2 linked regions of the Streptomyces sp. SN-593 genome follow. The main gene of each other region encodes a partner of the protein of the gene in region 2 in a complex. Links are inferred from orthologs where the notes say so. Each region holds a gene or a part of one and is shown on either strand. Other genes may lie near its edges.

Region 1 (4,596 bases), 2.6 Mb from region 2 along the record:
GGCGACGTCCTGCGGCAGGCCGCCCTGGCCGAGGGAGTTCATCCGCCGCCCCGCCTCGCGGATGAACAGCGGTACGGCGGCGGTCATCTTCGTCTCGATGAATCCGGGGGCCACCGCGTTGACGGTGATGCCGCGCCCGCGGACCCCGCTGTCGGCGGCCAGCGCGCGGACGAAGCCGATGACGCCGGCCTTGGAGGCGGCGTAGTTGGTCTGGCCGACGTTGCCGGCGATGCCGGCGATGGACGCGGTGCCGACGATCCGGCCGTGCGGGCGGACCGCGCCGGCCTTGAGCAGGTGGTCGGTGACGCGCAGCACCGAGGCGAGGTTGACCTCGATGACCGTGTCCCAGCCCTCGGCCGTCATGTTGGCGAGCTTGCGGTCGCGGGTGATGCCGGCGTTGTGCACCAGGACGTCCAGGCCGCCGGGCACCGCGGCCGCGATCCGCTCCGCCGCGTCCGGCGCGGTGATGTCCACGGTCAGCGCGGTACCGCCGACCCGCGCCGCGGTGACGGCGAGCGCCTCGGCGGCCTGCGGCACGTCCAGGCAGATCACGTGCGCGCCGTCCCGGGCGAGGGTGGCCGCGACCTCGGCGCCGATGCCGCGGGCCGCGCCGGTGACCAGCGCCGTACGGGTCCCGGCCGCGCCGGTGCCGGCCCGCGCCGCCCCTTCGGCGTCCCCGGCCGCGCCGGCACCCGGCGCGGCGTCCACCCCCGCCTCCCCGGCGCCCGGACCGCCCACCTCCGGGCCGACCTCGATCACCTGCCCACTGACGTAGGCGGACCGGGGCGAGAGCAGGAAGTCCAGAGTGGAGCCGGCGTCGGCGCCGGGCGCGAGCCGGACGAGCTGCACCGTCCTGCCCCGGCCGATCTCCTTGCCGAGCGAGCGGACGAACCCCTCCAACGCCTGCTGGGCGGCGGCCTGGTGGACGTCGGCGCCGTCCGGCCGGGCACCGAGCACCACCACCCGGCCGCTCGCGGCCAGGGTGCGCACCAGCGGGTGCAGGCTGGCGCGGACGGCCCGCAGCCCCGCCGGGTCCGCGATGCCGGTCGCGTCCAGCACCACCGCGGCCGGCGCCGTCCCGCCCGGCGCGGCCGGCGGCGGCGCCTCGCCCGCGGTCAACCGCAGGACGGGGCCGTCGAGTTCAGGCGTCACGGGTGACCAGCGCCGCAGCGCGGCCGGCTGCGGCAGGCCGAGCCGCCGGGTGAGGAAGCGGCCGGGAGCCGTACCGGTGAAGCCGAGATAGCGGTCGGCCATTGGCCTTCTCCTTACTCTGGAGTAAGTTTACCGCCGGTAAGGCTACTGGTGAGTCGTCGCTCCGGCCAAGAGCCCTCAGGAGTTCCGTATGCATACCGTTCGCCGTGTCGCCGTCATCGCCGGCCACCGCATCCCCTTCGCCCGCTCGGACGGCCCCTACGCCACCGCGTCCAACCAGGACATGCTCACCGCCGCGCTCGACGGCCTGGCCGAGCGGACCGGACTGGCCGGCCGCGAGGGCGGCGCGCGGGCCGGAGCCGGCCCGGTGGTGGGGGAGTTCGCGGCCGGCGCCGTGCTCAAGCACGCCCGCGACTTCAACCTCGCCCGGGAGACCGTGCTCGGCTCGGTCCTCGAGCCGACCACCCCCGCCTACGACGTCCAGCAGGCGTGCGGCACCGGCCTGCAAGCGGTCTTCGCGGTCGCCGCCAAGATCGCGCTCGGGGTGATCGACTCCGGCATCGCGGGCGGCGCCGACACCACCAGCGACGCCCCGCTCGGCGTCAACGACGAGCTGCGCCGCACCCTGCTCGCCGCCCGCCGGGCGAAGTCCCTCGGCGGGCGGGCCCGCGCGCTCGCCGGGGTGCGCCCGCGCCACGTGGTGCCCGACATGCCGCGCAACGCCGAGCCGCGCACCGGCCTGTCGATGGGCGAGCACGCCGCGCTCACCGCGGAGCGGTGGGGCATCACCCGCGCCGCCCAGGACGAACTGGCCGCCGCCAGCCACCGCAACCTGGCCGCCGCCTACGACCGCGGCTTCTTCGCGTCCCTGGTCGGTCCGTACCGCGGCCTGGACCGCGACCAGAACCTGCGGCCCGACTCCAGCCCCGAGAAGCTCGCCCGGCTGCGGCCGGTCTACGGCGGCCCCGGCGGCACCATGACCGCGGGCAACTCCACCCCGCTGTCCGACGGCGCGGCGGTGGTGCTGCTCGGCTCCGAGGAGTGGGCGGCGCGGCGCGGGCTGACCCCGCTGGCGTACCTCACCGCCTACGAGACGGCCGCGGTGGACTTCGTCGCCGGCCGCCCCGACACCGACGGGCTGCTCATGGCGCCGGCCTACGCGGTGCCGCGGATGCTGGCGCGGGCCGGCCTCCGCCTGGGCGACTTCGACCTCTACGAGATCCACGAGGCGTTCGCGTCCCAGGTGCTGGCCACCCTGGCGGCGTGGGAGGACAAGGCGTTCTGCGCCGAGCGGCTCGGGCTGGCCGAGCCGCTCGGCGCGATCGACCGCTCCCGGCTGAACGTGGCGGGCTCCTCGCTCGCCACCGGACACCCCTTCGCCGCGACCGGGGCGCGGATCGTGGCGACGCTGGCCCACCTCCTCGCCGAGCGGGACGCCCCGGGGCGCGGCCTCATCTCCATCTGCGCGGCGGGCGGGCAGGGAGTGACGGCGATCCTCGAACGCGCCTGAGGGCTGTGCGGCGGGTCCTGCCGGGCCCGCGACGCCCGGCGCCGCACCTCCCCGCGTTGTCGAACCCTCCACGTACGACCCGGTCCACGTACGACCCGGTCCACGTACGACCCGGTGCGCGGACGGTTCTCCGCCGCGCGGTGCACGGCACCGGACGTCGCGCGCCCGACCGGCACGATCCGCCGGACAGGCCCTGACGGCGCGCCGGTGATCCTCGAAGACGCCCGGGCCGGCCACGGGGTCCGCGCCCCCCGCACGGAAGCTCAATCACCCTCACCTTTCAGGAGCCGTAGATGTCAACTGGAGCAGGGCAACCGGCGAGTCCGGCACCGAACGTGGTGGCCGAGGCGGGGCGGACCGTGCAGGTGGCGGTGCCTCCCCTGGTCGATCCCCCGACGAGCGGGAGCCTGGCCGACATCCCCTTCACGAACGCGCGGGAGGCCCCGCGGGACACCGTGCTGAGCCGGGAGGCGGCGGACGGGACCTGGCACGACGTGAGCGCGGCCGAGTTCCGCGCGGAGGTGACCGCCGTCGCCAAGGGGCTGGTCGCCGCCGGGCTGAAGCCCGGTGAGCGGCTGGCGATCATGGCCCGCACCAGCTACGCGTGGACGCTGTTGGACTTCGCGGGATGGGCCGCCGGCCTGGTGACCGTGCCCATCTACCCGACCTCGTCCGCGTCGCAGACCGCGTGGATCCTCGGCGACTCGGGCGCCGCCGCGTGCGCGGTGGAGAACGTGGAGCAGTCCCGGCTGGTCACCGGGCGGCGGTCCGAACTGCCCGGGCTGCGCCACCTGTGGCAACTGGACGCCGGCGCGATCGCGCAGCTCGGCGCGGACGGCGCGGACCTGCCGGACGCGCTGGTCACCTCGCGGCGGCAGGCCCTGACCCCGTCGAGCACCGCCACGCTGATCTACACCTCGGGCACCACCGGCCGCCCCAAGGGCTGCGTGCTCACCCACGGCAACTTCTTCGCCGAGGTCGACAACGCGATCGAGCTGCTGCACCCGGTCTTCAAGTCGGTGAGCACCGAGCCGGCCTCCACGCTGCTCTTCCTGCCGCTCTCCCACGTCTTCGGGCGGATGGTCGCGGTCGGCTGCCTGCGCGCCCGGGTCCGGCTCGGCCACGCGCCGAGCATCGCCACCGAGGACCTGCTCGCGGACCTGGCCGGCTTCCAGCCGACCTTCCTGCTGGCCATCCCGTACGTGCTGGAGAAGGTCTACAACACCGGCCGGGCCACCGCGGAGAAGATGGGCCGGGCCGCGTCCTTCGACCGTGCCGCCTCGATCGCGCAGCGTTACGGCCGGGCGCTGGCCGCCCGGCAGACCGGCACCGGCCCCGGACCGTCGCTCGGCCTGCGGATGGCACACGCGCTGTACGACCCGCTGGTCTACCGCCGGATACGCGCCGCACTGGGCGGCAGGGTCCGGTACGCGATCTGCGGCGGCTCCCCGCTGGGCGAGCGGCTGAGCGCCTTCTACGCGGGCGCCGGGGTGATGGTCTTCGAGGGGTACGGCCTGACCGAGACCACCGCCGCCGCCACCGTGACACCGCCGCTGGCGCCGCGGCTGGGCACCGTGGGGCAGCCGCTGCCGGGCACCGCGGTGCGGATCGCCGAGGACGGCGAGGTGCTGCTGCGCGGCGGGCAGGTCTTCACCGGCTACTGGAACCACGCCGGCGGGGTGCCGCACGTGGACGGCTGGTTCCCCACCGGGGACATCGGCGAGCTGGACGAGGACGGGTACCTGCGGATCACCGGCCGGAAGAAGGAGATCCTGATCACGGCGGGCGGCAAGAACGTGGCGCCGGCGCCGCTGGAGGACCGGCTGCGGGCCCACCCGCTGGTCGGCCAGTGCATGGTGGTCGGCGACAACCGGCCGTTCGTGACCGCGCTGATCACGCTGGAGGCGGACGGCCTCACGCACTGGCGGCGGATG
Region 2 (4,582 bases):
GGAGACCGCGGCCGCGTCGGGCGGGGAGGCCGGCGGGAAGGCCCAGGCGGCGGGGTCGGCGAGGGCGGCCGCGGCGCTCGCGTCGAGGGACGGGCCGCCCTCACGCGCCTTCCACAGCCACTCCGTGAAGGTGGCGAAACCCTCGTTGAGCCACATGTCCTGCCAGGCGGACGGCGTGACCGAGTCCCCGAACCACTGGTGCGCCAGTTCGTGCGCCAGCGTGACCTGGTCGACCGCAGGCGGCGGGCCGTCGCCGGGGAAGACCGGGCGGGTCTGCGTCTCCAGCGCGTAGCCGACCCGCCCCTTCGGCAGGTGGTCCACGACGGCGCCCGCCGACGCGAAGGGGTAGGGCCCGAACAGGCCCTGTTCCCAGCTCAGGATCTCCGGGATGCGGGCCAGCGCCGCGGCGGTGGCGGCGTCGTCGGAGCGCGGGTCGACCGCGACGTACAGCGGCAGCCCGTCCGGTGTCGTCGAACGGGTGACATCGAAGTGCCCGATGGCGACGGTCGCGAGGTAGGTGGCCATCGGCGCGGTGCTGCGCCACTGGTAGGAGGTGCGGCCCCCTGCGGCCGGCCGGGTGCCGACCGGTTCGCCGCCGGACACGGCGGTCAGGCCGCGCGGGACGGTCACGGTGACGTCGAAGGCGGCCTTGTCCGACGGGTGGTCGTCGCCGGGGAACCAGGCCATGGAACCGACCGGTTCGCCCAGCGCGAGCGCGCCGTCGTCGGTGCGGAACCAGCCCTCGTGCGAGCCGTCGGGGTCGGTCAGCGTCCGGGGCACGCCCTGGTAGGCGACGGTCGTGGTGAAACGGGCACCCCGCCGCAGCCGGTGGGCGGGGCTGATCCGCAACTCGGTGCCGGCGCGGGTGGCGCGGGCCGTCGCGCCGTCCACGGTGACGCGGGAGACCTCCATACCGGCGAGGTCGAGGTCGAAGCGTTCCAGGTCCTGGTCGGCCGTGGCGGTGAGGGTCGCGGTGCCGCGCAGGCGGCCGGAGGCGGGGTCGTAGTCGAGGTCGAGCGTGTAGCGGCCGACGTCGTAGCCACCGTTGCCCGCGTCGGGGAAGAGCCGGTCGCCGACCCCGGGGGCGCCGGTGTCGGCGGGCGCGGAGCCGTCCGTGCCGGTGCAGGACAGGCAGCAGGCGAGCAGGCAGCCCGCGAGCAGCGGCAGCGTGACCGCGCGCGGCGGCGGCGGGCGAAGGCGCACGCCGGCCAGCGTACGAGGTGGCCGGCCGTCGCGCGTCCAGAAGGCCGGCCGCGCGCCGCGCTTCAGCCGCCAAGGCACCGAGGCACCGAGGCACCGAGGCACCAGGATCCCGAGACCCGGGGGCGCAAGGGCCCCCGGAGTAAGGCCCGCCCGCCCGGCGAGCGGGCCTTACCCAGAACGGCGTGCCGCCGGCGTCAGTCCGTGAAGCGCTCCCCGCTCTCCGCCTTCCGCACCAGCAGCGCCGGAGGTGCGAACCGCTCCCCGTAGGCGGCGGCCAGTTCCCGGGCGCGGGCGGTGAACCCGGCGACGCCGCCTTCGTAACCGTTGACGTACTGGAGCACTCCCCCGGTCCACGCCGGGAACCCGATGCCCAGCACCGAGCCGATGTTGGCGTCGGCGACGGAGGTGAGCACCCCTTCTTCGAGCAGCCTCACGGTCTCCAGGGACTCGGCGAACAGCATCCGCTCCTGCATGTCGCGCAGCGGCGACCCGGCCACCGTCAGGGGCTCGCCCCCTTGCGTGCCGAAGTGCTCGGCCAGGCCCGGCCACAGCCGCGTCCTGCGCCCGTCCTCGTAGTCGTAGAAGCCCGCGCCGCCGGAGCGGCCGGTGCGGCCGAACTCGTCGACCATGCGGTCGATCACCCGCTCCGCCGGGTGCTCCGGCCAGGTGCCGCCGGCTGCCTCGACGGCCGCGCGGCTCTCCGCGCGGATCTTGCGCGGCAGCGTCAGGGTCAGCTCGTCGACCAGGGACAGCACCTTCGCCGGGTAGCCGGCCTGCGCGGCGGCCTGCTCGACGGAGGCGGCCGGGACGCCCTCGCCGACCATGGCGACGCCCTCGTTGATGAACTGGCCGATCACCCGGGAGGTGAAGAAGCCGCGCGAGTCGTTGACGACGATCGGCGTCTTGCGGATCTGCCGGACCAGGTCGAAGGCCCGGGCCAGCGCCTCGTCGCCGGTCCGCTCGCCGCGGATGATCTCGACCAGCGGCATCTTGTCGACCGGCGAGAAGAAGTGCAGCCCGACGAAGTCGGCCTGCCTGCGCACCCCTTCGGCGAGCGTGGTGATCGGCAGTGTCGAGGTGTTGGAGCACAGCAGCGCGTCCGGCGCGACCACGTCCTGGATCTCCTGGAACACCTTGTGCTTGAGGGCGGCGTCCTCGAAGACCGCCTCGATGACGGCGTCGCAGCCGGCCAGGTCGGCCGGGTCGGCGGTCGGCGTGATCCGCCCGAGCAGCGCCTCGCGCTTCTCCGGCGTGGTGCGGCCCTTGGCGAGCGCCTTGTCCAGCAGCCCGACGGAGTACGCCTTGCCGCGGTCGGCGGCCTCCTGGGTGACGTCCTTGAGGACCACCTCGATGCCTGCGCGGGCGCAGGAGTACGCGATGCCCGCGCCCATCATGCCGGCGCCCAGCACCGCGACCTTGGCGACCTGGTGGGCGGGCACGTCCTTGGGGCGGCTGGCGCCGGAGTTGACGGCCTGCATGTCGAAGAAGAACGCCTGGATCATGTTCTTCGAGACCGGTCCGCAGGCCAGTTCGGTGAAGTAGCGGGCCTCGATGGTGAACGCGGTGTCGATGTCCACCTGCGCGCCCTCGACCGCGGCCGCCAGGATGGCGCGCGGCGCGGGGTAGGGGGCGCCGGCGAGCTGCTTGCTGAGGTTGGCGGGGAACGCCGGCAGGTTCGCGGCGAACGACGGGTTCCGCGGGGTGCCGCCGGGGATCTTGTAGCCTGGCTCGTCCCAGGGCTGCCTTGCCTCGGGATGGGCGTCGATGAAGGCCCGGGCACGGGCCAGCAGGTCGTCGCGGTCGGTGGCCACCTCGTGGACCAGGCCCGCCGCCAGGGCGCGCTGCGGGGCGTACTGGCGCCCCTGGAGCAGCACCTTGAGCAGGGCGTCGGCGATGCCGAGCAGCCGGACGGCGCGCACCACGCCGCCACCGCCGGGCAGCAGCCCGAGGGTGACCTCGGGGCAGCCGATCTTGCTGCCGGGCGCGTCCAGGGCCACGCGGTGGTGGCAGGCGAGCGCGATCTCGAATCCGCCGCCGAGCGCGGCGCCGTTGATCGCCGCGACGACGGGCTTGCCGAGGGTCTCCAGGCGGCGCAGGCGGCGCTTGATCCGCAGCGAGCCGGCGAAGACCTGCTCGGCGGTCTCCGGGGTGGCGCGGATCAGGTCGCGCAGGTCGCCGCCGGCGAAGAAGGTCTTCTTGGCGGAGGTGATGATGACGCCGCGGATGCCGTCGAGTTCGGCCTCCAGGCGGTCGAGGGTGGCGTCGAGGGAGTCGGCGAAGGCCGCGTTCATGGTGTTCGCGGACTGCGCGGGGTCGTCGAGGACGAGGGTGACGACGCCGTCGGCGTCCTGCTCCCAGCGGATGGTGGTGGACTCGCTCATGGTCTTCGAAGCTCCGTTGGTCCGGTTGGTCCGGCGAGGTGCGGGCGAGGTGCGGCTGAGGGAAACGGCGCGGCGGGCCGCGCGCGGGGCCCGGGGGACGCCGCGCGGGCCCCGGAGGGCGCCGCGCGGGACGGGCTCCGCGTCAGAGGCGTTCGACGACGGTGGCGACGCCCATGCCGCCTCCCACGCACAGCGTGGCGAGGCCGTAGCGCTGGTCGCGGCGCTCCAACTCGTCGATGAGGGTGCCCAGGATCATCGCGCCGGTCGCGCCGAGCGGGTGGCCGAGCGCGATGGCGCCGCCGTTGACGTTGACCTTGTCGATGCTGACGCCGAGGTCGGAGGCGAAGCGCAGGACGACGGCCGCGAACGCCTCGTTCATCTCGATCAGGTCGATGTCGTCGACGCTCAACCCGGCCTTCGCCAGCGCCTTGCGGGAGGCGGGGGCGGGCCCGGTGAGCATGATGGTCGGCTCGGAGCCGGAGACGGCCGCGGAGACGATCCGGGCGCGCGGGGTGAGGCCGTAGCGCTCCCCGACCTCGCGGTTGCCGATGGCCACCAGCGCCGCGCCGTCCACGATGCCCGAGGAGTTGCCGGCGTGGTGGACGTGGTCGATCCGCTCCACCCAGTGGTACTTCTGGAGCGCGACCGCGTCGAAGCCGCCGGCGTCGCCGATGGTGGCGAAGGACGGCTTGAGGGAGGCCAGCGACTCAGGGGTGGTGCCCGGGCGCATGTGCTCGTCGCGGTCCAGGACGGTCAGGCCGGCGCGGTCGACGACCGGGACGACGGAGCGGTCGAAGCGGCCCTCCTTCCACGCCTGGGCGGCGCGCTCCTGCGACAGCGAGGCGTACGCGTCCACGTCGTGCCGGCTCCAGCCGCCGAGGGTGGCGATCAGGTCGGCGCCGATGCCCTGGGGCACGAAGCCGGTCTCCATCGACGTCATCGGGTCCATGGCCCAGGCGCCGCCGTCGGAGCCCATGGCGACGCGGGACATCGACTCC

The links. The genes of interacting proteins can lie anywhere in the genome.
Region 1: the proteins of RVR_RS32690 (region 2) and RVR_RS21490 are in contact, whole or in part, in a solved structure (PDB 8BNU), measured with the Escherichia coli proteins. The link is inferred for Streptomyces sp. SN-593 from one-to-one orthologs.

What each region holds. Positions count from the first base shown.
Region 1 is NZ_AP018365.1:5,084,036-5,088,631, forward strand. Bases 518-3,502 are described here. They hold RVR_RS21490 (acetyl-CoA C-acetyltransferase), read left to right. Parts: upstream 518-1,342; coding sequence 1,343-2,662; downstream 2,663-3,502. Other genes in these bases: RVR_RS21485 (3-oxoacyl-ACP reductase), read right to left, coding at 518-1,254; RVR_RS21495 (AMP-dependent synthetase/ligase), read left to right, coding at 2,956-3,502. Outside these bases: more of RVR_RS21485, read right to left, coding at 1-517; more of RVR_RS21495, read left to right, coding at 3,503-4,596.
Region 2 is NZ_AP018365.1:7,691,114-7,695,695, reverse strand. Bases 992-3,962 are described here. They hold RVR_RS32690 (3-hydroxyacyl-CoA dehydrogenase NAD-binding domain-containing protein), read right to left. Parts: upstream 3,585-3,962; coding sequence 1,398-3,584; downstream 992-1,397. Other genes in these bases: RVR_RS32685 (acetyl-CoA C-acetyltransferase), read right to left, coding at 3,727-3,962; RVR_RS32695 (M1 family metallopeptidase), read right to left, coding at 992-1,203. Also shown: more of RVR_RS32695, read right to left, coding at 1-991; more of RVR_RS32685, read right to left, coding at 3,963-4,582. UniProt on the Escherichia coli protein: Catalyzes the formation of a hydroxyacyl-CoA by addition of water on enoyl-CoA. Also exhibits 3-hydroxyacyl-CoA epimerase and 3-hydroxyacyl-CoA dehydrogenase activities.